Regions from separate parts of the Vibrio sp. J502 genome, predicted to be linked through region 1. Evidence: riboswitches for the same ligand, from Rfam matches in the RefSeq annotation. Region 1 holds a riboswitch; each other region holds the start of a gene.
What was found. A riboswitch is a leader RNA that binds a small molecule or an ion and turns the genes downstream of it on or off. The one in region 1 is predicted to bind thiamine pyrophosphate.
Positions count from the first base shown of each region.

Region 2: it holds a riboswitch for thiamine pyrophosphate, as region 1 does, so the genes downstream of both, thiD (bifunctional hydroxymethylpyrimidine kinase/phosphomethylpyrimidine kinase) here and thiB (thiamine ABC transporter substrate binding subunit) in region 1, are expected to answer to the same signal.
Region 3: it holds a riboswitch for thiamine pyrophosphate, as region 1 does, so the genes downstream of both, thiC (phosphomethylpyrimidine synthase ThiC) here and thiB (thiamine ABC transporter substrate binding subunit) in region 1, are expected to answer to the same signal.
Region 4: it holds a riboswitch for thiamine pyrophosphate, as region 1 does, so the genes downstream of both, thiB (thiamine ABC transporter substrate binding subunit) here and thiB (thiamine ABC transporter substrate binding subunit) in region 1, are expected to answer to the same signal.

Region 1 covers NZ_CP104554.1:3,257,298-3,265,239, reverse strand. The annotation lists gene thiP (thiamine/thiamine pyrophosphate ABC transporter permease ThiP) at 1-990, opposite strand, end outside; gene thiB (thiamine ABC transporter substrate binding subunit) at 1,004-1,996, opposite strand; TPP riboswitch at 2,063-2,182, opposite strand; partial or broken gene N5E84_RS15275 (flavin prenyltransferase UbiX) at 2,212-2,840, opposite strand; gene mpl (UDP-N-acetylmuramate:L-alanyl-gamma-D-glutamyl-meso-diaminopimelate ligase) at 2,870-4,228, opposite strand; gene fbp (class 1 fructose-bisphosphatase) at 4,501-5,511, shown strand; gene ppa (inorganic diphosphatase) at 5,689-6,183, shown strand; partial or broken gene N5E84_RS15255 (gamma-glutamylcyclotransferase) at 6,450-6,796, opposite strand; partial or broken gene N5E84_RS15250 (translocation/assembly module TamB domain-containing protein) at 6,807-7,942, opposite strand, start outside.
Region 2 covers NZ_CP104554.1:2,019,229-2,027,170, reverse strand. The annotation lists gene guaB (IMP dehydrogenase) at 1-551, shown strand, start outside; gene guaA (glutamine-hydrolyzing GMP synthase) at 633-2,186, shown strand; TPP riboswitch at 2,236-2,346, shown strand; gene thiD (bifunctional hydroxymethylpyrimidine kinase/phosphomethylpyrimidine kinase) at 2,447-3,304, shown strand; gene N5E84_RS09350 (chitinase) at 3,585-5,273, shown strand; gene N5E84_RS09345 (acetate uptake transporter) at 5,453-6,061, shown strand; gene N5E84_RS09340 (alanine/glycine:cation symporter family protein) at 6,154-7,698, opposite strand.
Region 3 covers NZ_CP104554.1:2,785,848-2,793,789, reverse strand. The annotation lists rRNA gene N5E84_RS13045 (23S ribosomal RNA) at 1-1,225, shown strand, start outside; rRNA gene rrf (5S ribosomal RNA) at 1,313-1,428, shown strand; tRNA gene N5E84_RS13035 (tRNA-Asp) at 1,458-1,534, shown strand; tRNA gene N5E84_RS13030 (tRNA-Trp) at 1,594-1,670, shown strand; gene crcB (fluoride efflux transporter CrcB) at 2,039-2,422, shown strand; TPP riboswitch at 2,475-2,573, shown strand; gene thiC (phosphomethylpyrimidine synthase ThiC) at 2,683-4,632, shown strand; gene thiE (thiamine phosphate synthase) at 4,637-5,932, shown strand; gene N5E84_RS13010 (HesA/MoeB/ThiF family protein) at 5,922-6,710, shown strand; gene thiS (sulfur carrier protein ThiS) at 6,698-6,907, shown strand; gene N5E84_RS13000 (thiazole synthase) at 6,908-7,672, shown strand; gene thiH (2-iminoacetate synthase ThiH) at 7,675-7,942, shown strand, end outside.
Region 4 covers NZ_CP104554.1:81,148-89,089, reverse strand. The annotation lists gene mgtE (magnesium transporter) at 1-154, shown strand, start outside; gene pmbA (metalloprotease PmbA) at 253-1,596, opposite strand; gene yjgA (ribosome biogenesis factor YjgA) at 1,705-2,232, shown strand; gene thiQ (thiamine ABC transporter ATP-binding protein) at 2,288-2,992, opposite strand; gene thiP (thiamine/thiamine pyrophosphate ABC transporter permease ThiP) at 2,986-4,581, opposite strand; gene thiB (thiamine ABC transporter substrate binding subunit) at 4,595-5,587, opposite strand; TPP riboswitch at 5,654-5,773, opposite strand; gene N5E84_RS00480 (flavin prenyltransferase UbiX) at 5,803-6,432, opposite strand; gene mpl (UDP-N-acetylmuramate:L-alanyl-gamma-D-glutamyl-meso-diaminopimelate ligase) at 6,462-7,820, opposite strand.

The DNA.
Region 1 (7,942 bases):
CACTTGTAGTGAAGCCCAAAGCGCACGCCAGAATTGCTCATCACTCAAGACGTGAAAAAGCTGCGAATTTAAACCACTCAAGATGACCATCACCAGCGGCGGAAGTACTAACAGCAACGCAAGGAAGATCCATGCGCCGTCCCAGCATTGTGCTTTTCGATTGTCTCGACTAACCACATAATCACTCGCTTGACGCCCTGTGGTGATGGCTAATGGCTTCGCTAGACGTGAAATGGATAGAGACAGCAGCCCGCATAACAGCATCTGCCACAGCGCAAGCAGCGCACCAGCTTGTAAATCAAAATCAAATTTGATCGCCTGATAAATCGCCAGCTCAATCGTGGTTGATTTAGGCCCGCCGCCAAGTGCCATCACAGTGGCAAAACTGGTAAAACAGAGCATGAACACCAAACCACAGACATGAGGAAGCTGCTGACGCAAACGCGGCCATTCAACCCAACGAAATTTGTGCCAATGACTCATGCCAAGATGCGCGCATAACTTATGTTGTTCTGCCGGAATCGACTCTAACGCTTGCAGCAATAAACGGCTGGCATACGGGAGATTAAAAAACAGATGCGCCAGTAAAATACCGTTTAATCCGTAAATGGAAAACGGCAGTTTGCTATCAAACCACGCGAGCAGCGAGGCGAGCAGACCGCTATTACCATAAATGGCCAACAAACCAAATACGCCCACCAGCACCGGAAGCACTAAGGTCGTTGCAAACAATTTGATCAGCAGCGCACGTCCCCAAAATCGACGACGGTAAAGTGCGTGAGCAACAGGAACCGCGAAACCAACACTGAGCAGCATCGACAAGCTGGCTTGGTAAAAACTAAATTGAGTGACATGGCGATAATACGGGTCTTGCCATACGTGCATCACATTTAAGCTGGGTGCTTGTAACAGCAACGCCGCCAAAGCACTGATGACAAAGGTCGCGACAAGCATCGCGACCCCAATGCCTATTTTAGGAATAGCATTCAAACTTTATCGCACCTTAAAACGTTAAGGCGGTTTGCCACTCACGGATCCACGCTTTACGCATCTCAGACACCTCTTGTGCGCTAAAGGTAAGCGCCTTTGGTGGCACAGCCAGCGTTTCAAAACCTTTCGGTAGCGCGACAGACGTCACAGGATACATCCAGTTTCCGGTTGGCATCACCGACTGAAATTGATCACTTAAAATAAAGTGCATGAACTCATCGGCCAATTTGCCGTTATCACTGTGTTTTACTTTCGCAGCGACTTCCATTTGCATGTAGTGTCCTTCGGCAAAATCGGCAGCCGCGTACTTGGCGTCATTTTCCGCAATCAAATGATAGGCTGGAGAGGTGGTGTAAGAGAGCACCAGATCGGACTCACCTTTTAGAAACATCGCATAGGCTTCTGACCAACCTTTGGTGACTGTCACCGTCTTATTGGCGAGCTGTTGCCATGCTAAATTGGCTTTCTCACCATAGACAGATTTCATCCACAGCAGCAAACCTTGACCGGGTGTTGAAGTGCGTGGATCTTGATAAATCACTTTAAGATCATCGCGCTTTTCTACCAACTCTTTTAAGCTTTGGGGTGGGTTTGCTAATTTCTCTTTATTGTAAACAAAGGCAAAATAGCCGTAATCATAAGGAACAAATGTTTCATCACTCCAACCACCGGGTAGCGTGACTTGGCCCGTCTCGACATTATGATTTGCCAATAAGCCAGTCTGTTTTGCCTCGGCCATTAAGTTGTTATCTAAACCGAGTACGATGTCTGCTTTACTGTTATTACCTTCAAGACGCAAACGGTTTAGGATCGATACCCCATCATCGAGTGCCACAAACTGAAGATCGCAAGCGCATTGTGCTTCGAATGCTTTTTCAATCGCCGGTCCCGGGCCCCATTCTGATGCGAACGAGTCATAGGTATAAACGGTAAGGATATTGTCAGCGGCATGCGCTGAAAAAGAGGTGATGGTGGCAAGTGCAATGGTATTAAGAGTGGTGTTCAACTGGTCGCTCTCCTTGGTTGAGCGGCACAGGCTTGAGGAGGATGAGAATATTCCATTATTCCTATTCTGAGATCCTAACCCAATTCCTACGCCAGCATTATCTGGTTCAGGTTTACGGGTCCCAAGCTCACGCTTGATCTCAGCAGCATTCATTGAGATGAATGATTTGCTCCCCGTTGAGTGAGGTGGATTGTAATTGGAATTAACGCAATAAGCTACACCGTTGGGCGTGAGTCATATCCCCAACGTGGCACAAGCCCTTGTTCAACGCCTAAATGGTCCAAAATACGCGCCACCATAAAATCGACCAAGTCTTCAATTGACTGCGGCTGATGATAAAAACCGGGGCAGCGGGCATAATGGTGACGCCCATTTGCGACAACTTGAACATGTTTTCTAAATGTAAGGTGGAAAACGGAGTTTCGCGCACCACTAACACCAATTGGCCACGCTCTTTCATCACGACATCGGCAGCACGTTCGATCAAATTATCGGACATGCCATGGGCAATCGCCGCAACGCTGCCTGCCGAACATGGGCACACCACCATCTGTTTTGGCGCGGCAGAGCCCGAAGCCACTGGTGAAAACCACTCTTCTTTGCCGCACACGACAAGCTGTGAGGCATCGCAGTGTAAATGTTCCACCAACGCTGCTTTGGCTGCCTCACTCCCACTGGGCAACTTCAAACCGTGCTCGGTTGCAAGCACAACGCGCGCGGCCGAAGAGATCAAAAGATACACTCGGTAATCTGCAGCCAATAAACACTCCAACAGACGAAGTCCGTAAGGAGCACCTGAAGCGCCAGTAAAGGCTAAAGTGATGGCTTTCTGTTGTGTTGTCATAACTCTCTATTTCGTTTGTGTCGCTGGCATTACATGGCTTGATTTAATGCAAGTAGGAGCTTGTTATGAATACCTTCAAAGCCACCATTGCTCATCACCAAAATGTGATCGCCCGGCTGGGCTTCCTGCGCAATTTGCGCGACGAAAGCATCAATATCATCATTCACTTGCGCTGGTTGTGAGCATTGGTCAGCCACATCCTGCACCGACCAAGCAAGATTGTTCGGCTGATAGAGATAAACTGAATCGGCTTGCTGTAATGACGCCGCTAAAGTTTGCTTATGTACGCCCAACTTCATCGTAGCAGAACGAGGCTCTAAAACCGCGATAATTTTCTGATCGCCTACCTTGTTACGTAAACCGCCCAAAGTAAGTTCAATGGCCGTTGGATGATGAGCAAAATCGTCATACAACGTAATACCGTTCACTTCGCCTTTGAGCTCTAAACGACGTTTGGTATTGATAAATTTGCCCAAAGCTTGACAGGCTAAATCCGGAGTGACACCCACGTGACGCGCCGCGCCAATCGCCATTAAGGCGTTATCGACATTATGATCGCCAACCAAATCCCAAGTCACGCGCCCCACGCGTTCATTGTCAAAGAACACATCAAATTGCGAACCATCACGCGTAATTTTTTCAGCTTTCCACTGCGCTTGCTCACCGGTAAACTCAGTTTCGCTCCAGCAGCCACGTGCGAGAACATCCGCTAATGCGCGCTCTTTTTGCGGAGCAAAAATACGACCATTGCCCGGAACAGTACGCACTAGATGATGAAATTGGCGCTTAATCGCTTCAAGATCGTCAAAAATGTCCGCATGATCAAACTCTAAGTTGTTCAACACTAAAGTGCGTGGGTGATAATGGACAAACTTAGAACGCTTATCGAAAAAAGCGCTGTCATATTCATCGGCTTCAACCACAAAAAACATGCTTTCGCCCAAACGCGCAGAAATACCAAAGTTGCCAAGTACGCCTCCCACCAAAAAGCCCGGTTGGTAACCGCAATCTTCTAAGATCCACGCCAACATGCTCGACGTGGTGGTTTTACCGTGTGTACCAGCCACCGCAAGGACCCAGCGGTCATGCAACAGGAACTCTTGCAACCATTGCGGGCCAGAAGTGTAACGCAAGTTGTGGTTCAGCACATATTCAACACACGGATTGCCGCGACTCATGGCGTTGCCAATCACCACCAAATCAGGCTTGGACTCTAATTGGGCAGGGTCAAAGCCTTCGATAATCTCGATCCCTTGAGACTCCAATAACGTACTCATCGGAGGGTAAACGTTGGCGTCGCTGCCGGTAACTTTATGACCTAATTGCCGCGCTAAAACGGCAACACCGCCCATAAACGTACCGCAAATCCCAAGAATGTGAATATGCATAAATCCTAGCCTCGCACATGGCGTTGTGAGTGATTGTCTCCATTATCACCATCCATTTAAGAAAAGCGAGCATGTTTGCAACTTCTAAAAAGTCGACAAACAAATTGAGATCTCAATCTGTTACTTCATTACCATTAAAAAGATCTAAGCCCTAAAATCGCAGTGTTACCCAAACGTTATCAAATGGGTGCCTCGTTTCGGCCGACATCCCAACAAGAGGATGCGTTGTGAAACAATCACTCCCCCCTATATAGCTATGTTAAGGAAATAACATGTCTGAGATTCGCACTCTTGGCGAGTTTATTGTTGAGAAACAACATGACTTCCCCCACGCAAGCGGTGATCTTTCATCTCTGTTGTCCTCTATTCGTCTTGCGGCAAAAATTGTTAATAGAGAAATCAACAAAGCAGGCCTTGCTGATATTACCGGTGCAGTTGGTACGGATAATATTCAAGGCGAAGAACAACAAAAACTCGATGTGTACGCCAACGAAAAATTTAAAGCGGCGCTTGAAGCGCGCGATCAAGTGTGTGGTGTCGCCAGTGAAGAAGAAGATGAAGCGGTTGCGTTCAGCAAAGAGCTCAACAAAAATGCAAAATACGTGGTGTTGATGGACCCGCTGGACGGCTCATCCAACATCGATGTCAATGTCTCTGTCGGCACGATTTTTTCTATTTATCGCCGCGTATCGCCAGTCGGCACGCCACCAACACAAGAAGACTTCTTACAACCCGGTAATAAACAGGTTGCGGCTGGTTATGTTATTTACGGCTCTTCAACCATGTTGGTGTATACCACTGGCAACGGCGTGAATGGCTTTACTTATGATCCGTCACTCGGCACTTTCTATCTTTCACACCCCAATATGATGACCTTCGATGATGGTAAAATTTACTCCATCAATGAAGGTAACTACATCCGCTTCCCAACCGGCGTCAAAAAATACATTAAATACTGCCAAGAGAATGTGCCTGAAGATAATCGCCCTTACACGTCACGTTACATTGGTTCACTAGTGGCGGATTTTCACCGTAATCTGCTCAAAGGTGGCATCTATCTATACCCAAGCACGCAAAGCCATCCAAACGGCAAACTGCGTCTATTGTATGAATGCAATCCTATGGCGTTTTTGATTGAACAAGCAGGCGGTATTGCTTCTGACGGTGTCAATCGCGTGTTGGATATTAAGCCGACAGAACTGCATCAACGTGTGCCATTCTTCTGCGGTTCAAAAAATATGGTCCATAAATTGGAAGAGTTCTTGGAACTCAATCGCGATTAAATCAGCTCAATGAGCGCCTAACTCTAGGCGCTTTTTTTATCGATAAATATGAGGCAAGACTCTCTTTTTACGGTTTACACCGTTTCCTATTTACCGCTAAAGTTGCAACACAAGCGTTTACGTTCTGTTAATCAACCCAAAACAATTCAAGTCCAGCGACGAAAAAGGAAATGCTAAATGAGCTTAAACAACGTTCCGGCAGGAAAATCACTGCCTGATGATATTTACGTGGTGATTGAAATTCCAGCCAACGCCGACCCAATCAAATACGAAGTCGACAAAGAATCTGGCGCGGTATTTGTGGACCGTTTCATGTCTTCACCTATGTTCTACCCATGCAACTACGGTTATGTGAATCACACCTTATCGCTCGATGGCGATCCTGTCGATGTGTTGGTGCCCACGCCTTATCCGCTCATGCCAGGCTCGGTGATTCGCTGCCGCCCAGTTGGCGTATTGAAGATGACCGATGAGTCTGGTGAAGATGCCAAAGTGGTGGCGGTTCCTCACTCCAAGCTCACCAAAGAGTACGACCACATTCAAGACGTAAATGACCTGCCAGCACTACTGAAGGCGCAAATTACACAGTTCTTTGAACGCTATAAAGAGCTTGAAGCGGGCAAATGGGTCAAAGTCGATGGATGGGAAGATGCCGCTGCCGCGCGAGCATGAAATCTGACTTCATTTGAACGTGCTCAAAAGTAGTCACCATCATTAAACAGTCACGATAGTTATATACCCAAACAACTTGGAGATGCAGGTAGGCGCAAGTGAGTGAGTCCCCATGAGCATAGGCAAACTATGTGATTGGGGTGAACGAACGTAGCCAACACTGCTGCAGCTTCAAGTAGGAAGGGTATAAGTGTCGTTATAATAAAAAGCCACATCCTGCTAATACGCTGTGTGGCTTTTTTATTTCCATTTTCAACGCCGTTCGGTTACACCCGTTGGCACCAGTCTCCAGAATCAATCACAGCAGTAAGACGGCTGTGATCTTGATAGAGATAAATCCACGCACGGCCAAATGGGGTTTCGATCGTTTCACGGCGATATTCGATGGGAATATCTTCTAAAAGATCGAGTTTGCTAGTGTCTGCTCATCCACTCGATATACCTCACCGACTATCGATTGCTGTCCCTGAGCCAAGCCAGGATATGGACCTAGATCATACAGCGCATAGTCAGCTGGCGTGTAGAACGATCCTAATATTTCGCTTGTCTCAAGCAGATGCGCATTACTTTCACCACGGCGTAATGTGCCGTAGACAAAAACCAGATGTTGCATATGACTGTCCCTAGTTAAATTCAAACTGATACAAAAGATCCACCGCGCTATCTAAACCGGATACCGCTTCAACGTACAAATCCCTCATCAAGCGGTAACGCACGGTAATTCGCCCACCGAGCTGAAAATACCAACACCATATTTCACTTGTAGCCCCGGTAAAATATAGCCGCTTACCGTCACTTGTGAATCATCACCGGAACCGGCCGTATCCAATTGCAGATCTTGCACACCGAAGGCTTGACCAATTTCGCCCACCACCTTACCGCTTTGTGCCAAGCTCAAACCAATCAGTGCAGTGGTCATCGCATTGCCACCCGCCTCGCCATCAATATTCTGACCACGAAGTAGGTAAGAAAGTGCATTAGCTTGTGGCATCGCGGGTTCTGAAAAATGGAGACTGCGGGTTCATCGGCAGAGCCGGTCACTTTTACCCCTGCAATCACGCCATCTTGAGTGTTATCTGGGTTGCGCACCGCTTTAATCGAAACATAAGGTTGATCAACCGGTCCATTCATTAAAATTTTGCCTTCTTGGATCAGCAAATCTTGTCCAAAGGATCGATACGAACCATTTTGGATATTTACTTCTCCAGTAATAAAAGGGCCTTTATCCTTTTGCGCCACATTGAGGCGGCCAATCAAGCCGCCTTGCAAACCAAAGGCACTGAGCCGGAAATCATCACCAATCGAGATGTTTACATTCGTTTCAACGTTAAATGGCATGGCGCTTTGCTCGCTCACAGGCTGTAAAGCAGCGTCCAATATCACTTGATCTTTGGAGACACCAATCGCGCTCGGAGGCAACTCTTCTACCACGATACGTCCCCAAGGTAGGTTAATATTCCCTGTCACAGTGGCCAGTTGAGGTTCTAGTGTGATGCTCATGTCTGGGATAACTTTAATCTTGACGATAGGCGGCAGATCCACCAACAGCTCATCGGCTAGCACACGTAGGTTGGCGCGCCACTGCTCCATTTTCTGCCAGTCGGCATCCCCCTTGATACTCAACTCACCATCCGCAGTTTGAATCGCTGCATTGAGCAAGGCTTGGTAACCATTAAAGTCCATCGCCACTCGGCCCGAGGTAACATCCAGCGGCGAAATATCGCCTTTGACGACAATGTCATCCACCACCACGCTGCCC
Region 2 (7,942 bases), 1.2 Mb from region 1:
GTACAACGCGTATTGTAACGGGTGTTGGTGTTCCTCAAATTACGGCGATTTCTGATGCAGTTGAAGTGGCTGATCAATACGGTATTCCTGTGATTGCTGATGGCGGTATTCGCTTTTCTGGCGATATTTGTAAAGCGATTGCTGCTGGTGCATCTTGTGTGATGGTCGGCTCCATGTTTGCGGGTACTGAAGAAGCTCCGGGTGAAGTTATTTTGTTCCAAGGCCGTTCATATAAAGCTTACCGCGGTATGGGTTCGCTGGGTGCAATGTCTCAAGGCTCTTCTGATCGTTATTTCCAATCTGACAATGCAGCTGACAAGCTTGTACCTGAAGGGATCGAAGGTCGTATCGCTTATCGAGGCCGTCTAAAAGAGATCGTTCATCAACAAATGGGTGGTTTACGCTCAAGCATGGGCTTAACTGGCTCGGCCACTATCGAAGATCTGCGCACTAAAGCCGAGTTTGTTCGTATCTCTGGTGCAGGTATGAAAGAGTCACACGTGCACGACGTTCAAATTACCAAAGAAGCGCCAAACTACCGCTTGGGTTAATGACGAACCACGAATAGCTTGAAGCTTATGGGGAGCGCGATGCTCCCCATCCACTACATTAATGATTGAGATTGACCTTAAATGACTAAAGATATCCATGACCAACGTATTCTGATCTTAGATTTCGGCTCTCAGTACACACAACTGGTTGCCCGCCGTGTTCGCGAAATCGGTGTTTATTGTGAGCTGTGGAGCTGGGATGTTGAAGAAGCAGACATCCGTGAATTCAACCCAGATGGCATTATTCTTTCTGGTGGTCCTGAAAGTGTGACTGAAGCCAACTCTCCGCGTGCGCCACAATATGTGTTTGATTCTGGCGTACCTGTGTTTGGTGTTTGCTATGGCATGCAAACCATGGCTGAACAGTTGGGCGGAAAAGTGGCCAGTTCTGAGGAACGTGAATTTGGTTATGCAGCTGTACAGCTAATGGGTGAATCGGCCCTGTTTAGCGACCTTGAGCTAACGCAAGATGTTTGGATGAGCCATGGTGATAAAGTGGTGCAAATTCCGGCTGATTTTGTTAAAACAGCGCAAACGGAAACTTGTCCTTATGCGGCAATGGCGAATGAAGAGAAAAAATATTATGGCGTGCAGTTTCACCCAGAAGTCACGCACACCAAAAACGGTCTAAAAATGCTTGAGAATTTCGTTCTCAACGTTTGTGGTTGTGAGCGTCTATGGACGGCTGAGTCTATCATCGAAGATGCAGTTGCTCGTATTAAAGAGCAAGTCGGCGACGATGAGGTGATCCTTGGCCTATCGGGTGGTGTAGATTCGTCAGTTGTGGCGATGCTGGCTCACCGAGCGATTGGCGATAAATTAACCTGCGTATTCGTTGATAACGGCCTATTGCGTCTGAATGAAGCTCAGCAAGTAATGGATATGTTTGGCAACAAGTTTGGTTTAAACATCATTCATGTTAATGCAGAAGATCGTTTCCTCAACGCACTGCAAGGTGAGTCTGATCCGGAAGCGAAACGCAAAATCATCGGCCATGTGTTTGTTGATATCTTCGATGAAGAATCAAAGAAATTGAAAAATGCGAAATGGCTTGCGCAAGGCACGATTTACCCAGATGTGATTGAATCGGCTGCCTCTAAAACAGGTAAAGCGCACGTGATTAAATCTCACCATAACGTTGGCGGTTTGCCTGATGATATGGAAATGGGATTGGTTGAACCACTGCGTGAGCTTTTCAAAGATGAAGTACGCAAGATTGGCCTAGAGCTTGGCCTGCCTTACAACATGCTTTACCGCCATCCGTTCCCTGGTCCTGGCCTTGGCGTACGCGTGTTGGGCGAAGTGAAGAAAGAGTACTGTGATTTGCTGCGCCGCGCCGATGCTATTTTCATTGAAGAGCTGCATGCCGCTGATCTGTATAACAAAGTGTCACAAGCTTTCACGGTTTTCTTACCTGTTCGTTCAGTAGGCGTTATGGGTGATGGACGTAAATACGATTGGGTTGTATCGCTACGCGCTGTGGAAACCATTGACTTTATGACAGCACATTGGGCGCACCTGCCTTATGAGTTCTTGGGTAAGGTTTCTAACCGTATCATCAATGAAGTGAATGGTATTTCTCGTGTGGTTTACGATATTTCAGGTAAGCCACCAGCCACCATTGAGTGGGAATAATTCCTCTAAAAAAGCGTACTCCTTCGGTGAGTGCCCTGTTATGATTGCTGCGAAATAGTCGGGGAGCCGATGCAGATTCTGCATAGGCTGAGATCGAAATTCGAGACCCGTCGAACCTGATTCAGTTAATACTGACGTAGGGAACTATGAGCACTTTGTCACGAGCCGAATAACAACGGCTAACCTTTGTAAATTCGATTACCGAACTTTCCAAACCACGGTCAAAGTCAGTTCCTGTATGTCTTGTCATAGGAGCGACCATGGCACAACCAATACAGAAACACACACAAGAAACGACGCTATTAAACATACCTGTTGTACTCACTATCGCAGGGTCTGACAGCGGTGGAGGGGCAGGCATTCAAGCCGACATCAAAGCGATATCGGCAACCGGCAGTTTCGCGTGTTCCGTTATTACCGCCATTACCTCACAAAATACTCAAGGCGTTTCTGCCATTTTCCCCATTCCACTTGATCATATTGAAAGCCAGTTAGATGCTGTCTTTAGCGACTTGAAGATCGTGGCCGTTAAAATTGGCATGCTAGCCGATGCCGGTATCATCAAGATCGTTGCCAAAAAAATGCAGCAATACCAACCCAAGAGCCTTGTGATAGACCCCGTGATGGTGGCGACCAGTGGTGATTTATTACTTGAGCAATCGGCAATCAGCACATTAAAAGAAACGTTGATCCCTTTGGCTGACATCATTACCCCCAATTTATTTGAAGGAGCAGTGCTTACTGGCAAGCCGGTTCCTCAGTCTGAAGCAGAAATGAACGACATGGTGGCTGACTTACGAGCGTTGGGTGCAAAGGCGGTGTTGCTAAAAGGTGGGCATTTAGAACACGCTGAAAACAGCAATGATCTTTTGATCATGAAATATTCGTCAGAATTACTCAGTGCGAAGCGTTTTCCAACCCCAAATACCCATGGGACGGGTTGCACGCTCTCTTCTGCGATCGCTTCTTATCTTGCTCAAGGAAATAACCTGCACAAATCCGTGTATTTGGCTAAGCAGTACATATCGCAAGCCATTGGCTATGCCGATGAACTGGATGTTGGCCAAGGTCGCGGCCCAGTTCATCACTTTTTTACTGGCCACACTCATGTGCGCTAAGCCATTGCCGGTGCGATGATGCTTGAGAAATTTGAGGCATTGGTTGTTCACTTAACCTGATGAAAAATAGATTGAACTCTAAAAGCCTCAAGCTTTTTTGAGGCTTTTTCATATTTATCGACTTGCCTTCAAAGGGCGATGTCGCCGTACGATAATTGGTTTACATCATGATGAAACCACTCGCATTTTGACATTTAATTAATAAGTTTCACTGTCAACAATGGCTCGGCTATCCATACTATTTTCACCGTACCCACTAAGCAAAAAATAAGGGATTGATATGTTGAAAACAAAGCATTTAGCCGTGCTGATTAGCAGTGTCTTAGCCGCAAACAGTTACGCGTTAAATATCTTACCTGACCCTGAAAATTCCGCGGGTTATATTGTCTCTAAAGTAGAGCTACAAGCGGCAGAAAAAGCCAAAACAGCGGATCCTATGTATGCTATTTGGTCGGAAGCACTAGAAACGCGTTCGAATGCGATTGTTGAAGCAATAGTACTGGGGTTAAGTTCTAACCCTGAAAACGTCAAGCGTGTTGAACGGGTATTTCCACAGTACGAGTGGGATTTCTTAACTCAAATGGCGGCTCCCGAATACACCTATACGCGCTTCTTACGGGCAATAGGCAAATTCCCCGCGTTTTGTGGCGAATATACGGATGGCCGAGATTCAGACGCAATTTGTAAAAAATCCATCGTGACGGCTTTTGCTCATTTCTCACAAGAAACGGGTGGCCACATTGCGAAAGACAACGTATCTGATAACCCTAATGGGCTTGAAGAGTGGCAGCAAGCACTGGTTCATGTACGTGAAATGGGGTGGTCTGAAGGGCAAAGTGGCTATACAACCGGTTGTGGCCAAAATGATTGGCAAAATGCTCGTTGGCCGTGCGCCGCCGGGCAAGGGTATTTTGGTCGAGGCGCGAAGCAGCTCTCTTATCATTTCAACTATGGCGCTTTTTCTGAAGTGATGTTTGATGGTGATGCCAAAGTACTGCTCAATAACCCCGGATTAGTCGCTGATTCTTGGTTGAACTTAGCTTCAGCGATTTGGTTTTTTTTAACACCTCAAGCACCGAAACCGGCAATGTTGCACGTAATTGACCGTACATGGACACCTTCGCAGCGTGAAAGCGATGCTGGTATTGGTTATGGTTTTGGCACCACAATTAACGTTATCAATGGTGGCATTGAGTGCGGTGAACAGAACAAAGATAAAGGTCAACCGGTTAATCGTATTCGCTACTGGGAAGGGCTAGCCGATCATTATCAAATACCGATTGAGTCTGATGAAAAGAATACCTGTTGGCAGCAAACGCCTTACGGTAGCTTAAATTTGAACGGTGCGACTGACGTGCTGTACACCAATTGGGATGGCAACTGGAAATATTACTCTGATCGCCCAGGTGGCTACTCGTTTGAATGTGAACTGGTTGGTTTCCAAACCGCGTATTCAGCCCTTGTTGCTGGTGATTACGAAAAATGTGTGACTAACTTTTATGGTTCACATTCTAGCTGGCCCCAAGTGCGTGTTGTGGATGCGATTGATCCCGGTACGCCACCAGAGCCACCAGTGGATGGCATCGTCGGCTGGGAAGCAACAAAGGTATATAACACGGGCGATAAAGTGAGCTATAAAGGCGCTACTTATGAAGCTAAGTGGTGGTCACAAGGTAATGAACCCACTCAAGGTGATCCTTGGAAGCTTATTACGGGTGAACCAACAGCGCCCATAACACCTGACCCTGTTGAGCCACCACCAGTGGTCACCGAGCCAGAACCGCCCGTCACGCCAGAGCCTACGCCACCAAGCAGTGATTTTTCAAGCTGGGTTGCAGGGGTTACTGTTGCAAAAAATGGCGATAAAATTACGCATAATGGAAAGTGTTTTATGGCTAAAAATAACCCCGGAGTATGGGAATCACCCACGCAAAGTAACTGGTTTTGGGATGAAATAAACTGTCAATAGAGAGTAACATTTAGCAAAAGGAGAGCAGCACGATCGAATTCGGTTGTTCTGCTCTCTTTTTGAATAATCAAGTGGTTAAATTTACAATCTTAGTTTTCGTTAACGTTCTTTCCATTTTGTGTGCTACTCCACTAAAATCCGCGCGTAATTTTTATCAACATTTTTTAAGGTACTCGCGAATGTCTACTAAATTGGCCAATCCAGCGCCGCTAGGCCTAATGGGTTTTGGCATGACGACTATCCTGCTTAATATCCATAACGCAGGCTTTTTCCCTATCGACTCTATGATTTTGGCGATGGGTATTTTCTACGGTGGTTTAAGTCAAGTCATCGTGGGTATCATGTGTTTCAAACGTGGTGACACTTTTGGCACCACAGCGTTTACCTCTTACGGTCTATTTTGGCTCACATTGGTTGGACTGATTGTCATGCCATACATGGGACTACCAGCAAGCCCTGCTCATTTTATGGGTTGGTACTTAGCGTTGTGGGGTATTTTCACTGGTTTCATGTTTATCGGTTCATTGTGCTACCCACGAGCTAAACAAGTGGTATTCGGCTCACTGACCATTCTATTTGCTTTGCTAGCGGCGCGTGATTTCACTGGTAGCGAGCTTATCGGCACGATTGCCGGCTTTGAAGGTATCTTCTGTGGCGCAAGTGCGATTTATTTTGCAATGGCTCAAGTTCTGAATAACGAATACGGCCGTGTTATTTTGCCGATTGGTGAAAAGAAAGCGCAAAACGCTGTTGTCGAAAAGTTGACGACACAAGAAATCGCAGCCTAATACGGGTTGATGAAAAAGAAAAAGGGTTAGCGTTTGCTAACCCTTTTTGCGTTTACCTTGAATGCTTTTTGCTGATGAGTTTAGCTAATCCGTTAGGATGATGGTTGTTCAACACCCACGGAGCTCTCTTCTACGGTTGGTTCTTGTCCCGTTTTGCGTTTATATTTTCCTTCCCAATATGTCGCATTCTTAATGCCGAGTTTTACTGGGTTGAAAAGATACTCATCGACACCTTGTTTTTGTTGCTCTTCATAATCTTTGAGTGCTGCAATAGCTGGTTTAGCCATAAAGAAGATGATCAAAATCCCGACTATGTTTAGCCACGCCATCAAACCCACGCCCACATCACCCATTGCCCAAGCAAGGTTCGCGGTTCTCACTGTGCCGTAGAATACCGTTGCGATGATCACTACTTTAAGAAGGAACATCAGGCCATCGACTTTAAAGGTGCGGCGAATGTAAGCAATGTTCGTTTCAGCAATATAGTAGTATGCCAAGATCGTGGTAAAGGCGAAGAAGAACAGAGCAAACGCAACAAAAGGTTTACCCACGCCCGGTAGTGCGCTCTCAATCGCCATTTGGGTAAATACTGGGCCATTGGCACTAATATCCGCCGCGATGTTCTGTACTAAAAATGCACCTTCTGCGCCGCCGTGTACGTTATAAGCACCAGTGATCAGAATCATGAACGCGGTTGCGGAACAGACCAGCAGAGTATCAATATAGATAGAAAATGCTTGCACTAAACCTTGCTGCGCTGGGTGATCAACACTCGCGGCAGCCGCAGCGTGCGGTCCAGTACCTTGGCCTGCTTCGTTTGAGTAAACACCTCGTTTTACCCCCCAACCAATCGCAGCACCAATACCTGCCATTGGTGTGAACGCATCACCAATGATCATGGCAAAAATACGTGGTACTTCACTGATGTTAAGCAGGATGATAACAAACGCAGTAATCACATAGGCCAAAGCCATAAATGGCACCACGACCTGTGTGAAGTTAGCGATACGCTTAACACCACCAAAGATGATGAAAGCTAAAATAATTGACACTACGGTACCAGTAAAAATCTTAGCAAAAGTGAAGCTACCGATAGTGGTTTCAATGATTGGGCCAGCCCCAAAAGCCGCTTCTACGGCATTACCAATGCTGTTGGATTGCACGCCAGGTAAAAGAACACCACAAGCAAAGATGGTGGAAATGGCGAAGATCCATGCATACCATTTTTGTCCCATCGCTTTTTCGATGTAATAAGCGGGACCACCACGGAATTCACCTTCATCTTCTTCTTTATAAATTTGTGCCAGAGTTGACTCAGCATAAGCAGTCGCGGCACCAAAAAAGGCCACTACCCACATCCAGAAAATAGCACCAGGGCCACCAAAACCAATTGCTGCGGCTACGCCTGCAATATTACCCGTACCGACGCGTCCCGAAAGTGAAACGGCCAAAGCTTGGAAAGAGGATATCCCTTTGGTTGAGCTTTTTCCGGAAAGAAGAAGTCGCCACATTTCAAAAAAGTGACGGACCTGAACGAATCGGGTCACAATTGAGTAGAATAAACCCGCACCAAGGCATAAATAAATTAGCGCCGGGCTCCAGATTATTCCATTCAGAAAATCAACAAATGACTGCATATGCATTTCCCTGTTTTAGTAGTTTTGGTGAGTGTTGTGTTTGCTTTGTGGGCAACATATTAATCTTTTTGTAACTTAGATGTTAATTTATTTGTCTGTGAATAATCGTTAGCGTGATGAGGAACACAAAATGCTAACGAAATGTTAAATAATAGGTGGGTTAATTAGAATTGGCTAAAATTTCAGCGCATATGGGTTGGTCACCCGAAAGGTTGGAAATTAAATTCTCTCGGGTGAATCATTA
Region 3 (7,942 bases), 470 kb from region 1:
TGGTACCGTAACTTCGGGAGAAGGTACGCTCTTATTGGTGAAGTCCCTCGCGGATGGAGCTGACGAGAGTCGCAGATACCAGGTGGCTGCAACTGTTTATTAAAAACACAGCACTGTGCAAAATCGCAAGATGACGTATACGGTGTGACGCCTGCCCGGTGCCGGAAGGTTAATTGATGGGGTTAGACTTAGGTCGAAGCTCTTGATCGAAGCCCCGGTAAACGGCGGCCGTAACTATAACGGTCCTAAGGTAGCGAAATTCCTTGTCGGGTAAGTTCCGACCTGCACGAATGGCGTAATGATGGCCACGCTGTCTCCACCCGAGACTCAGTGAAATTGAAATCGCTGTGAAGATGCAGTGTACCCGCGGCTAGACGGAAAGACCCCGTGAACCTTTACTACAGCTTGGCACTGAACATTGAACCTACATGTGTAGGATAGGTGGGAGACTTAGAAGCGCAGTCGCTAGATTGCGTGGAGTCGACCTTGAAATACCACCCTTGTCGTTTTGATGTTCTAACGTAGGCCCCTCATCGGGGTTGCGGACAGTGCCTGGTGGGTAGTTTGACTGGGGCGGTCTCCTCCCAAAGAGTAACGGAGGAGCACGAAGGTGGGCTAATCACGGTTGGACATCGTGAGGTTAGTGCAATGGCATAAGCCCGCTTAACTGCGAGAATGACGGTTCGAGCAGGTACGAAAGTAGGTCATAGTGATCCGGTGGTTCTGAATGGAAGGGCCATCGCTCAACGGATAAAAGGTACTCCGGGGATAACAGGCTGATACCGCCCAAGAGTTCATATCGACGGCGGTGTTTGGCACCTCGATGTCGGCTCATCACATCCTGGGGCTGAAGTCGGTCCCAAGGGTATGGCTGTTCGCCATTTAAAGTGGTACGCGAGCTGGGTTTAGAACGTCGTGAGACAGTTCGGTCCCTATCTGCCGTGGGCGTTGGAAGATTGAAGGGGGCTGCTCCTAGTACGAGAGGACCGGAGTGGACGAACCGCTGGTGTTCGGGTTGTCATGCCAATGGCATTGCCCGGTAGCTAAGTTCGGAATTGATAAGCGCTGAAAGCATCTAAGCGCGAAGCGAGCCCTGAGATGAGTCTTCCCTGGCACTTTAAGTGTCCTAAAGGGTTGTTCGAGACTAGAACGTTGATAGGTTGGGTGTGTAAGCGCTGCGAGGCGTTGAGCTAACCAATACTAATTGCCCGTGAGGCTTAACCATACAACACCGAAGGGGTTTTGTGGGCTCAATGGAAGAACATTGAATGTGTGAATGAGAACGAAACAGCTTTCCGAATTAAGAAATTTTCTTGGCGACCATAGCGTTGTGGACCCACCTGATTCCATGCCGAACTCAGAAGTGAAACACAACAGCGCCGATGGTAGTGTGGGGTCTCCCCATGTGAGAGTAGGACATCGCCAGGCTTTGAATATTGTCTAACCAGACACGCTGCGGAGCGGTAGTTCAGTTGGTTAGAATACCGGCCTGTCACGCCGGGGGTCGCGGGTTCGAGTCCCGTCCGCTCCGCCACTTATTAAGTGCCTCAGCAGTCATGTTGAGGTTTTCTTCAATGAGTAAGATAAAGTTTTAGGGGTGTAGCTCCAACTGGCAGAGCAGCGGATTCCAAATCCGCGTGTTGGGAGTTCGAATCTCTCCACCCCTGCCATCTATCAAGCCTCCGCAGAAATGCTGAGGCTTTTTGCTATCTGTTCACTTCCTCTATAGATAGCAATCCGAAAAATTAACTAATTCCGTTTACCTCATCCCTTCGGCACATTTTTGTGGCCAGCTCTCTGTACTCAAGCTGTATCCAAGAAAGCGATCCCGAGCGTGAAATAGCCTTAATTAGATCATATTGTTACTTCAATTGGCATTAAGAGCGGTTTAGCTTATCCATTTACTCAGTAAGTGACGGATGTAACTTTTTAAAAGCACTAGATTATCAGCATAACTTTCCTTGATTATTTTAGTAATTAGGTTCGATTTATTATGCTTAGCGGTTAAAATAACGACGGTTACTTTTAGGAATTCGTTATGGGACAGCTGTCTATTTTAGGTTTTATTGCATTAGGTGGTGCATTTGGTGCGTGCGCTCGTTATTTGGTTACCGAGCTAAGTGTTCAGTTATTAGGGCGTGGATTCCCTTATGGAACGCTGATGGTCAACGTTGTCGGCTCATTTATTATGGGATTGTTGATCGCTGCTTTTGAGAGTGAATTACTTGCAACTGAGCCATGGCGCCAGATTATTGGTTTGGGTTTCTTGGGTGCATTAACCACATTTTCTACATTCTCAATGGATAATGTATTGCTGATGCAGCAAGGAGCCTTTCTGAAAATGGGTGTTAATGTCTTATTAAACGTGGTGCTAAGTATCTCAGCGGCTTGGATAGGTTTCCAGTTGTTGATGAAAAGTTAACGAAATTACAATTTCATCTTGGTTAATGGATAGTCTTTCCCTATAATCGTGATTCAACTTGTCGGAGTGCCATAAGGCTGAGACCGTATTTTCGGGATCCGTTGAACCTGATCAGGCTAATACCTGCGAAGGGAACAAGAGAATATAACCTGCTAGTGATCTATCTAGCGTTATGTCCTTAAGATCAAAATTCTATTTTGATCAACTCTTGTGCATTAATCCGTCAAGCATTTATCCCTAGTACAAAAAAGGAAGATGCTATGTCGAGTCGCAAACAAGCGAGACTGAAAGCCAAACAATTCATTGACACATTGTCTGTCGAACCCTACCCAAATTCCTCTAAAATCTATATTACTGGTTCACGTTCGGATATCCGCGTGCCAATGCGTGAGATTAAACTATCTGACAGCTTGGTCGGAGGCACAAAGTCCTCACAGATTTATCAACCGAATGAATCTATATGCGTTTATGACACTTCAGGTGTCTATACCGACCCATCTCATACTATCGACTTATATCAGGGTTTGCCTAAATTAAGGGATAAATGGATCGCTGATCGGGATGATACCGAGTGGCTTGATGAGGTCAGTTCTGCTTACACTAAAGAACGTTTATCTGATGATACATTGGACGAACTACGTTATGGGAACTTACCAGCTATACGCCGAGCAAAGAAAGGGAAGTGCGTTACTCAACTTCATTATGCGCGGCAAGGTGTTATCACACCCGAAATGGAATACATTGCCATTCGCGAAAATACGCGACGTGGAGAGTGTATGGATGCACAGCTGAGCCAGCAACATGCAGGGATTCATTTGGGGGCTAATCTACCAAAGCAAATAACTCCTGAGTTTGTGCGTCGTGAGGTTGCCGAAGGACGAGCCATTATCCCGTCGAATATTAACCATCCTGAATCAGAGCCGATGATCATTGGTCGTAATTTTCTCGTCAAAGTGAATGCGAATATCGGTAACTCATCTGTCTCTTCATCAATTGAAGAAGAGGTTGAAAAATTGGTATGGGCAACCCGCTGGGGTGGGGATACCGTGATGGATCTCTCTACTGGGCGCAATATTCACGAAACTCGAGAATGGATTTTGCGTAATAGCCCCGTACCGATTGGCACTGTGCCTATGTATCAAGCATTGGAAAAAGTAAATGGTATTGCGGAGGATTTATCATGGGAAGTAATGCGCGATACCTTACTTGAGCAAGCGGAGCAAGGTGTTGATTACTTTACAATTCATGCTGGTTTATTGCTTCGTTATGTGCCAATGACCGCGAAACGTGTTACTGGCATCGTTTCGCGTGGCGGCTCTATTATCGCTAAATGGTGTTTAGCCCATCATACCGAGAGTTTTCTTTACACTCATTTCCGTGAAATTTGTGAAATTTGCGCCAAGTATGACGTCGCCCTTTCCTTAGGGGATGGACTACGGCCAGGATCCATTGCCGATGCTAACGATGAAGCACAATTTGCAGAGCTGCGCACTTTAGGTGAATTGACCAAAATAGCGTGGGAATATGATGTACAGGTCATTATTGAAGGCCCTGGCCATATCCCCATGCATTTGATTAAAGAGAATATGGATGAACAATTAAAGCATTGCCATGAAGCGCCATTCTATACCTTGGGCCCATTAACTACCGATATTGCTCCGGGATATGATCACATCACTTCCGGCATTGGCGCTGCGATGATTGGCTGGTATGGTTGCGCGATGCTTTGCTATGTAACACCGAAAGAGCACCTTGGTTTACCAAACAAAGAAGATGTTAAAACGGGTTTAATTACTTATAAATTGGCAGCACATGCTGCAGACCTTGCGAAAGGGCACCCGGGAGCACAAGTGCGCGATAATGCGTTATCGAAAGCACGTTTTGAGTTTCGTTGGGAAGACCAATTTAATCTTGCATTAGACCCAGTTACGGCGCGTGCTTTTCACGATGAAACTCTTCCGCAAGAGTCTGGTAAAGTCGCGCATTTTTGCTCAATGTGCGGGCCGAAATTCTGCTCGATGAAAATCTCTCAAGAGGTTCGAGAGTATGCGCTAGATACCAAGCAAGTTGCTGCTGATGCGCTCATTTCCGTTACGCTGCTAGATGACCCGTTACAAGGCATGAGACAGAAATCGCAAGAGTTTAAAGCCTCAGGATCAGAGCTTTATCATCCTGCTGTTAGTCAACGGTCAGTCGTTAGCGAGGAGTAATTAGATGATTCAATTACTTATCCCCCGTGATGACATTGCGTTGACTGCTCAAGTACAACAGGTTTTGCTATTGGCCAAGCATCATGGTTTTGATATCGATGATATTTTTTTGGGTGCCAGCCCAACTTTATATTGTCAATTAGTAACGCCTTCATACTCATCTTTGATTGGCAGCGATTGCTTAGCCTCGTGCGAAGATGCGCTAAGTGTTTTAACTGATAAGCCCAATTTATTCTTGCAATACCAAGTCAATTTTTGCGCTCAAATGCCATTTGAGCACTCCCAGAAACGAGAAACTTGTTTGGTCAAGATAGGGCTTACAGCTGCTGACTCACACGACTATGTTGATGAGTGGTATCACGGAGAAGAGCTGCGTCGTATAAGATATTCTACGAATGCTCATGCTGCTGATGCAAAGAGTGAGCACTTTGCTTGGGTTCTATCATTGTTGTGTCTCGACTTTCCACTAGAGGATGCTTTAGTGGTTGCTCGCGCGGCAATGAGTGTTTCACGTGAAACATGGCCAACGGATAGCCGATATTTTCCTCAGCTACAACATTCAGTAGCTGGCATCTTTGCTGACGATAAACAAAATCATATCTATTTTCCAAAGATAGACAAAAATATTGGCCTTTACCCTGTTGTGGATAGCGCTGAGTGGGTCGAGCGGTTATTGAAGTTTGATGTAAAGACAATCCAACTGCGAATAAAAGATTCAACACATCCTGATCTCGAATCACAAATTATCGCCGCTATTGAGCTTGGACAAGCCTATCAAGCACAGGTTTTTATTAATGATCATTGGCAGCTTGCGATAAAGCATGGTGCTTTTGGCATTCATCTTGGACAAGAAGATCTCACCAATGCAGATTTAGCACAAATTGCTCAAGCTGGGATCTGTTTAGGCATTTCAACTCACGGCTATTATGAGATTCTGAACATCGCTTCACTAGATCCCAGCTATATCGCTTTGGGTCACATATTCCCAACCACCACCAAAATTATGCCCTCTAAGCCACAGGGGCTTGTTAGGTTGAAAATTTACCAGCTGCTAATTGAGAGTTTAAGTTGTGCCGCCAACTCAGATGAAGTTGTAAGTGCAAAAATACCCACAGTTGCAATTGGCGGAATTAACCTAGAGAACGCATTGCAAGTTTGGCAGTGCGATGTATCAGGCTTGGCCGTTGTACGTGCAGTAACAGAAGCAAAATCACCTCAGTTGGTCATTGATAGTTTCAATCGAATCATACAAAACCGATTACCAAGTAGTGCTGAGGAGGTATGTGATTATGCTTTCTGATGCGCAATTTATCCGTTATCAAAGACAACTTGCGCTCCCTGAAATAGGTGAGAATGGACAGCAATCTTTACTTGATAGCCGAGTGCTGGTTATTGGTTGTGGTGGTTTAGGGTCTGCGGCCGTTTTGTATTTGGCGAGTGCTGGTATTGGACAACTGGTAATAGTGGATGATGACCGAGTTGAAAGCAGCAACTTACCTCGGCAGGTGATCTACCGAGAGAGGCAAATTGGTCAAACCAAAGTCGATGCGATGGCAGAACAAATTAAAGCCATCAACGTTAATTGCAGAGTAAGAGCGATATCTAAACGCCTTATTGGTACTCAGCTCGAACTGGAAGTGCTGAATGCTGATGTCGTTCTTGACTGCACGGATAACATCCACAGCCGTCAGCAAATTAACCAGTTGTGCCGTAAACTAATTAAGCCATTGATTTCAGGTTCGGCTATTGGATGGAAGGGGCAAGTCATTGCTTTTGATCAACTGCCGTTGTCACCTTGTTATCACTGTTTAGTGCCTGATAGCGAACTGCCTGCCGCGCAGCGTTGTAATGAATTCGGTATTCTGGGGCCTGTCGTCGGAATCATCGGAACCCTGCAAGCTTTGCAAGCCATCATGATATTGACTCGACAGACGATGCGTAATGCTAACCAACTGACACTGTTTGATGCTCATTTGTTTCAATTCCAAACCTTAAATGTTGTTAAAGATCCTCAGTGTAAGGTGTGTGGGTACCCACAGACTGATCAGATGAAGGGAGAAGCCACATGTCAGATATAACGATCAAGATTAATCAGCAGTTTCATCAAGTTTCAGCGGGAACCAGTATTGCGGATCTCACCAAACTGCTTTCTATCGCTATTACCGGTTGTGTGTTTGCCCTGAATCAGAGCGTGGTGCCACGTAGTGCGTGGTCAACGACCCTATTAAGTGAAGGCGATCAAATATCGCTGTTTCAAGCCATTGCAGGAGGCTAAATGTTAACGATAGCGAATAAACAGTTTGAATCTCGCCTGTTCACTGGTACGGGGAAATTTGCCAACCGAGAGTTAATGACAAAAGCTATTGCCATATCTGGTTCACAAATGGCGACGATGGCATTAAAGCGAGTCGATCTTAACCAATTAAATGATGATATTTTAGCGCCACTTATCGAGTCAGGCGTCAATCTCTTACCCAATACATCGGGTGCGAAAAATGCGAATGATGCGATTTTTGCTGCCCATTTAGCGCGTGAAGCGTTATCGACATCTTGGCTGAAGCTAGAAATTCATCCCGATCCTAAGTATCTGATGCCTGACCCTATCGAAACGTTAAAGGCAGCGGAACAATTAGTGAAAGATGGATTTATCGTATTACCTTATTGCCATGCTGACCCCGTGTTGTGTAAGCGTTTAGAGGAAGTGGGGTGCGCGGCCGTAATGCCATTAGGTGCGCCAATTGGATCGAATAAGGGGCTGGTCTCACGAGATTTTTTAGAAATCATCATCAGCCAAGCTCGTGTCCCCGTGATTATTGATGCCGGTATTGGCGCGCCTTCGCATGCGGCTTTTGCGATGGAATTGGGCGCGGATGCTGTCTTAGTTAACACCGCAATTGCGGCCGCGCGCGATCCGATACAAATGGCGTTGGCATTTAAGTTGGCGGTAGAGTCGGGTCGAATGGCTTATGAGGCTGGGCTTGCAACTCAGGTTCATCATGCTATCGCATCCAGCCCTCTAACTGCATTTTTGGATCAATAGCGATGAGCTTTTTAGAACGTTTCAAACAACTCGATTGGGACGATATTGCGTTATCAATCCGTTCCAAAACAGCGTCAGATGTCGAGCGAGCATTGCATAAAGAGAAGCGCGATTTGGAGGATTTCAAGGCATTAATCTCTCCTGCTGCTGATCCTTATATCGAGCAGTTAGCGCAACTTTCTTACTCACTGACGAGGCAACGCTTTGGCAATACTCTTTCTTTTTATATCCCGCTTTATCTTTCAAATTTGTGTGCCAATGCGTGCACTT
Region 4 (7,942 bases), 190 kb from region 1:
CCTACTCATTGCAGGGATCGCCGGCGTCACCATCCCAATTTTACTGAAAAAAATGAAAATCGACCCGGCTCTTGCTGGCGGAATGGCGTTAACAACCGTCACCGATGTGGTTGGGCTTTCTGTCTTTCTCGGCTTGGCGACCATTTTGATGTAGCCATATTTTGATGTAACCCTATAGTGATACATACCCAAACCACCCATAAAAAAAAGCTTGGTTGTTATACCAAGCTTTTTTATATTCAGATTAAGCGATTATTCGCCCGCAATTTTCATCGATTCAAGTAAAATAGACCCAGTTTGGATTTGCGAGCGTGTTTCGACATCACTCCCTACCGCAACCATTTGCTGGAACATATCTTTCAAATTGCCCGCGATAGTAATCTCAGATACAGGGTATTGAATCACACCGTTTTCAACCCAGAAACCAGCGGCGCCACGCGAATAATCACCTGTCACTGCATTAACACCTTGGCCCATCACTTCAGTGACTAACAAGCCTGTACCCAACGCTTTGAGCATCTGCTCAAAATTTTGCCCTGTGGATTGAACATACCAGTTATGGATGCCACCCGCGTGACCAGTTGGAGTCATCTTCATTTTACGAGCGGCATAGCTGCTCAGAAGATAAGTCGAGAGCACGCCATCGGTAATGATTTGGCGGTCTTGCGTAAACACCCCTTCGCTATCAAATGGGCTTGATGCCAACGCACGCAATACATGGGGTTTTTCGGCAATATTGAACCAATCGGGTAAAATTTTCTCGCCTAACTTATCAAGTAAAAAGGAAGATTTACGATACAAGCTGCCACCACTGATCGCCATCACCAAATGACCAATCAAACCTGTCGCTACATCCGCGGCAAACATCACCGGAACTTTGCCCGTCTTCAATTTTTTTGCATCTAAACGGCTGATGGTTTTTTCTGCAGCTTGTTGCCCGACCAGCTCTGGCGACCATAAATCGTCGCGGTGACGTGCAACGGTATAGCTATAATCACGCTCCATCTCACCATTTTTACCCTCACCGATCACGCAGCAGCTAATGCTATGACGGCTAGAGGCATAACTCGCGAGCAAACCATGGCTATTACCATACACTTTCACACCGTAATGGCTGTCATAACTTGCGCCATCACTTTGTTTGATCTTGTTGCTGTAAGCTAACGCTTTCTCTTCTGCAGCAATGGCAATTTTAGCGGCCATGTCCGGGTTAGGTTCATCCGGATGGAAGAGATCTAAATCAGGAATATTTCGCACCATTAACTCTTTAGGTGCAGGGCCTGCATAAGGATCTTCAGAAGTGTAAAGCGCAATATCAAGCGCTGCAGCGACCGTCTGCGCAATTGCTTTTTCACTGAGATCTGACGTCGACGCACTGCCTTTACGCTGCCCACGATACACGGTGATGCCTAACGCCCCATCACTGTTAAATTCTACGTTTTCAACTTCACACATTCGCGTCGAAACACTCAGGCCGGTACTTTTGGTGATCGCCACTTCGGCAGCATCAGAACTGAGCGCAGCCATCTCTAATGCCTTAGCAACCGCCGCTTCAAGTTCGATGCGCTGCTGAGCAACTTGTTGTTTTACGTCCATATCTCATCAATTATTAGCAAACAATGTCATTAGGATAACAAGAATTTCGCTTTCTCCCCACGATTCTTGCTAAAATAGCTGACATACATAACTCAATAGATGAAGAAAATGGCGCGTAAGAATCAAAAAGCTCCTTGGGAAGAAGAAGAGGAGATCATTTGGGTTAGCAAAACCGAAATGAAAAACGACATGACTGAGCTACAAAAACTGGGTGAAGAGCTGGTTGCTCTGAAGCCGTCTCAGTTAGCAAAAATTCCGATGTCTGAAGACTTGATGGATGCCATCAAAGATGCTCAACGTTTTAGCATGGAAGCCAGACGCCGCCAACTGCAATACATTGGTAAAATGATGCGTACCATCGATGCCGAACCGATTCAAGCGGCATTGGATAAACTGCGTAACAAGCACTCACAAAATACCGCTATGCTGCACAAACTCGAACAGATGCGTGATCGTATTGTGGAGAAAGGTGACAGCGCGATTGAAGATGCGATGGCACTCTATCCAGAGATGGATCGTCAACGTCTGCGCCAATTAGCGCGTCAAGCAAATAAAGAGAAAGCCAACAGCAAACCACCAAGAGCATCACGAGAGATTTTCCAAGTGCTCAGAGAGCATAACGATAAGTCAGTTTAACCTGTCATAGTGCTGATTAGACGCAAAAACCTCACCTAAACGTGTGAGGTTTTTTTTATTCCCCTGCACGCACAAAATCACTGAGCTGCGCGTCTGCGTGTTGCGCGGAAAGTGCCTCAATGCGATCACTCACTAACACATGTCCTTGAGCCATAAACGCAAAATGGCTCGCAATCGCTTTGGCATCACTAATATGGTGCGTCACCATCACAACAGTGATCGCTCTTTCTGCGGCTAACTGCTTAACCAAAAGCAGCATCTCTTCTCTGAGTAGCGGATCCAAGGCGGAAAAGGGCTCATCCAGCAGCCAGATAGGATGTGGTTGTACAAAACAGCGCGCCAGAGCAACTCGTTGACGCTGCCCCCCTGAGAGCTGCTCAGGCAAGCGATCAAGTAGCGCTGCCAAACCCACTTGCTGCGCGGCGCACTCAACTAACGCCTTTTGCGAAGTGGTTAATTTCAGCCCCGGATGTAACCCAAGGCTAATATTTTCACGCACAGTGAGATGGGCAAAAAGATTGTGCTCTTGAAACAGCATCGAAAAAGGACGCAAGTGTGGCTCTTGCCCAAGTAAGGATTGCCCTTGTACTTGGATATCGCCGCTTTTCGGTGCAATAAAGCCCGCAACTAAGCTCAGTAAAGTCGACTTGCCCGCTCCGCTTGGCCCCATCAAAGAGAGAATCGCCCCTCGCGGTACAGAAAGCGAAAATTCAAACCACTCCTGTTGATACTCATAGTGCACGGCCTTGAGTTCTAACATTGCTTTACCTTTGAATGTGAATGAAATAACCGCTCAATGAGGGCAAAACACCCCACACTGAGTAGCAACAGCGTAAGAGAAACCACCGCCGCCGCCTGCATTTGGTAACTGCCCAGCAGTTGGAACAGGTAAAGCGGTAAGGTTCTAAACTCTTGGCTACCAAATAGAGCAATCGCACTTAAATCCCCCATTGAGAGCAAAAAGCTGATCGCAAAGGCATGCGCTAAGGGTTTACGCAACGCACGCAGCTCAATCACTTGCAAACGCTGCCACCCTTTAATGCCAAGGCTGGCACATAACCATTGATATTGCTGCGCGATATGCAGCATAGGTTGCGCCAATGTTTTCAACACATACGGCAATGCCATTAAGCCATTGACGAAAAAAACCACCCAATACGCTAGGCTAAATGCATCGGTCCAGATACGCAGCAACAGAAAAAGCCCGGTGCTGATAACAAGCCCTGGCGTGACCAAAATAATCGCGCCAATCAACTCTAGTTGGTCCGCCTTACGGTTGTGCTGCTGCAGGCGCAAAGCGCGAGTCGTGATGAGTATGGCAACCCCAGCCGAAACAGCAACCACGCTTGCCAATAACGCCACTTGTAGTGAAGCCCAAAGCGCACGCCAGAATTGCTCATCACTCAAGACGTGAAAAAGCTGCGAATTTAAACCACTCAAGATGACCATCACCAGCGGCGGAAGTACTAACAGCAACGCAAGGAAGATCCATGCGCCGTCCCAGCATTGTGCTTTTCGATTGTCTCGACTAACCACATAATCACTCGCTTGACGCCCTGTGGTGATGGCTAATGGCTTCGCTAGACGTGAAATGGATAGAGACAGCAGCCCGCATAACAGCATCTGCCACAGCGCAAGCAGCGCACCAGCTTGTAAATCAAAATCAAATTTGATCGCCTGATAAATCGCCAGCTCAATCGTGGTTGATTTAGGCCCGCCGCCAAGTGCCATCACAGTGGCAAAACTGGTAAAACAGAGCATGAACACCAAACCACAGACATGAGGAAGCTGCTGACGCAAACGCGGCCATTCAACCCAACGAAATTTGTGCCAATGACTCATGCCAAGATGCGCGCATAACTTATGTTGTTCTGCCGGAATCGACTCTAACGCTTGCAGCAATAAACGGCTGGCATACGGGAGATTAAAAAACAGATGCGCCAGTAAAATACCGTTTAATCCGTAAATGGAAAACGGCAGTTTGCTATCAAACCACGCGAGCAGCGAGGCGAGCAGACCGCTATTACCATAAATGGCCAACAAACCAAATACGCCCACCAGCACCGGAAGCACTAAGGTCGTTGCAAACAATTTGATCAGCAGCGCACGTCCCCAAAATCGACGACGGTAAAGTGCGTGAGCAACAGGAACCGCGAAACCAACACTGAGCAGCATCGACAAGCTGGCTTGGTAAAAACTAAATTGAGTGACATGGCGATAATACGGGTCTTGCCATACGTGCATCACATTTAAGCTGGGTGCTTGTAACAGCAACGCCGCCAAAGCACTGATGACAAAGGTCGCGACAAGCATCGCGACCCCAATGCCTATTTTAGGAATAGCATTCAAACTTTATCGCACCTTAAAACGTTAAGGCGGTTTGCCACTCACGGATCCACGCTTTACGCATCTCAGACACCTCTTGTGCGCTAAAGGTAAGCGCCTTTGGTGGCACAGCCAGCGTTTCAAAACCTTTCGGTAGCGCGACAGACGTCACAGGATACATCCAGTTTCCGGTTGGCATCACCGACTGAAATTGATCACTTAAAATAAAGTGCATGAACTCATCGGCCAATTTGCCGTTATCACTGTGTTTTACTTTCGCAGCGACTTCCATTTGCATGTAGTGTCCTTCGGCAAAATCGGCAGCCGCGTACTTGGCGTCATTTTCCGCAATCAAATGATAGGCTGGAGAGGTGGTGTAAGAGAGCACCAGATCGGACTCACCTTTTAGAAACATCGCATAGGCTTCTGACCAACCTTTGGTGACTGTCACCGTCTTATTGGCGAGCTGTTGCCATGCTAAATTGGCTTTCTCACCATAGACAGATTTCATCCACAGCAGCAAACCTTGACCGGGTGTTGAAGTGCGTGGATCTTGATAAATCACTTTAAGATCATCGCGCTTTTCTACCAACTCTTTTAAGCTTTGGGGTGGGTTTGCTAATTTCTCTTTATTGTAAACAAAGGCAAAATAGCCGTAATCATAAGGAACAAATGTTTCATCACTCCAACCACCGGGTAGCGTGACTTGGCCCGTCTCGACATTATGATTTGCCAATAAGCCAGTCTGTTTTGCCTCGGCCATTAAGTTGTTATCTAAACCGAGTACGATGTCTGCTTTACTGTTATTACCTTCAAGACGCAAACGGTTTAGGATCGATACCCCATCATCGAGTGCCACAAACTGAAGATCGCAAGCGCATTGTGCTTCGAATGCTTTTTCAATCGCCGGTCCCGGGCCCCATTCTGATGCGAACGAGTCATAGGTATAAACGGTAAGGATATTGTCAGCGGCATGCGCTGAAAAAGAGGTGATGGTGGCAAGTGCAATGGTATTAAGAGTGGTGTTCAACTGGTCGCTCTCCTTGGTTGAGCGGCACAGGCTTGAGGAGGATGAGAATATTCCATTATTCCTATTCTGAGATCCTAACCCAATTCCTACGCCAGCATTATCTGGTTCAGGTTTACGGGTCCCAAGCTCACGCTTGATCTCAGCAGCATTCATTGAGATGAATGATTTGCTCCCCGTTGAGTGAGGTGGATTGTAATTGGAATTAACGCAATAAGCTACACCGTTGGGCGTGAGTCATATCCCCAACGTGGCACAAGCCCTTGTTCAACGCCTAAATGGTCCAAAATACGCGCCACCATAAAATCGACCAAGTCTTCAATTGACTGCGGCTGATGATAAAAACCGGGGGCAGCGGGCATAATGGTGACGCCCATTTGCGACAACTTGAACATGTTTTCTAAATGTAAGGTGGAAAACGGAGTTTCGCGCACCACTAACACCAATTGGCCACGCTCTTTCATCACGACATCGGCAGCACGTTCGATCAAATTATCGGACATGCCATGGGCAATCGCCGCAACGCTGCCTGCCGAACATGGGCACACCACCATCTGTTTTGGCGCGGCAGAGCCCGAAGCCACTGGTGAAAACCACTCTTCTTTGCCGCACACGACAAGCTGTGAGGCATCGCAGTGTAAATGTTCCACCAACGCTGCTTTGGCTGCCTCACTCCCACTGGGCAACTTCAAACCGTGCTCGGTTGCAAGCACAACGCGCGCGGCCGAAGAGATCAAAAGATACACTCGGTAATCTGCAGCCAATAAACACTCCAACAGACGAAGTCCGTAAGGAGCACCTGAAGCGCCAGTAAAGGCTAAAGTGATGGCTTTCTGTTGTGTTGTCATAACTCTCTATTTCGTTTGTGTCGCTGGCATTACATGGCTTGATTTAATGCAAGTAGGAGCTTGTTATGAATACCTTCAAAGCCACCATTGCTCATCACCAAAATGTGATCGCCCGGCTGGGCTTCCTGCGCAATTTGCGCGACGAAAGCATCAATATCATCATTCACTTGCGCTGGTTGTGAGCATTGGTCAGCCACATCCTGCACCGACCAAGCAAGATTGTTCGGCTGATAGAGATAAACTGAATCGGCTTGCTGTAATGACGCCGCTAAAGTTTGCTTATGTACGCCCAACTTCATCGTAGCAGAACGAGGCTCTAAAACCGCGATAATTTTCTGATCGCCTACCTTGTTACGTAAACCGCCCAAAGTAAGTTCAATGGCCGTTGGATGATGAGCAAAATCGTCATACAACGTAATACCGTTCACTTCGCCTTTGAGCTCTAAACGACGTTTGGTATTGATAAATTTGCCCAAAGCTTGACAGGCTAAATCCGGAGTGACACCCACGTGACGCGCCGCGCCAATCGCCATTAAGGCGTTATCGACATTATGATCGCCAACCAAATCCCAAGTCACGCGCCCCACGCGTTCATTGTCAAAGAACACATCAAATTGCGAACCATCACGCGTAATTTTTTCAGCTTTCCACTGCGCTTGCTCACCGGTAAACTCAGTTTCGCTCCAGCAGCCACGTGCGAGAACATCCGCTAATGCGCGCTCTTTTTGCGGAGCAAAAATACGACCATTGCCCGGAACAGTACGCACTAGATGATGAAATTGGCGCTTAATCGCTTCAAGATCGTCAAAAATGTCCGCATGATCAAACTCTAAGTTGTTCAACACTAAAGTGCGTGGGTGATAATGGACAAACTTAGAACGCTTATCGAAAAAAGCGCTGTCATATTCATCGGCTTCAACCACAAAAAACATGCTTTCGCCCAAACGCGCAGAAATACCAAAGTTGCCAAGTACGCCTCCCACCAAAAAGCCCGGTTGGTAACCGCAATCTTCTAAGATCCACGCCAACATGCTCGACGTGGTGGTTTTACCGTGTGTACCAGCCACCGCAAGGACCCAGCGGTCATGCAACAGGAACTCTTGCAACCATTGCGGGCCAGAAGTGTAACGCAAGTTGTGGTTCAGCACATATTCAACACACGGATTGCCGCGACTCATGGCGTTGCCAATCACCACCAAATCAGGCTTGGACTCTAATTGGGCAGGGTCAAAGCCTTCGATAATCTCGATCCCTTGAGACTCCAATAACGTACTCATCGGAGGGTAAACGTTGGCGTCGCTGCCGGTAACTTTATGACCTAATTGCCGCGCTAAAACGGCAACACCGCCCATAAACGTACCGCAAATCCCAAGAATGTGAATATGCATAAATCCTAGCCTCGCACATGGCGTTGTGAGTGATTGTCTCCATTATCACCATCCATTTAAGAAAAGCGAGCATGTTTGCAACTTCTAAAAAGTCGACAAACAAATTGAGATCTCAATCTGTT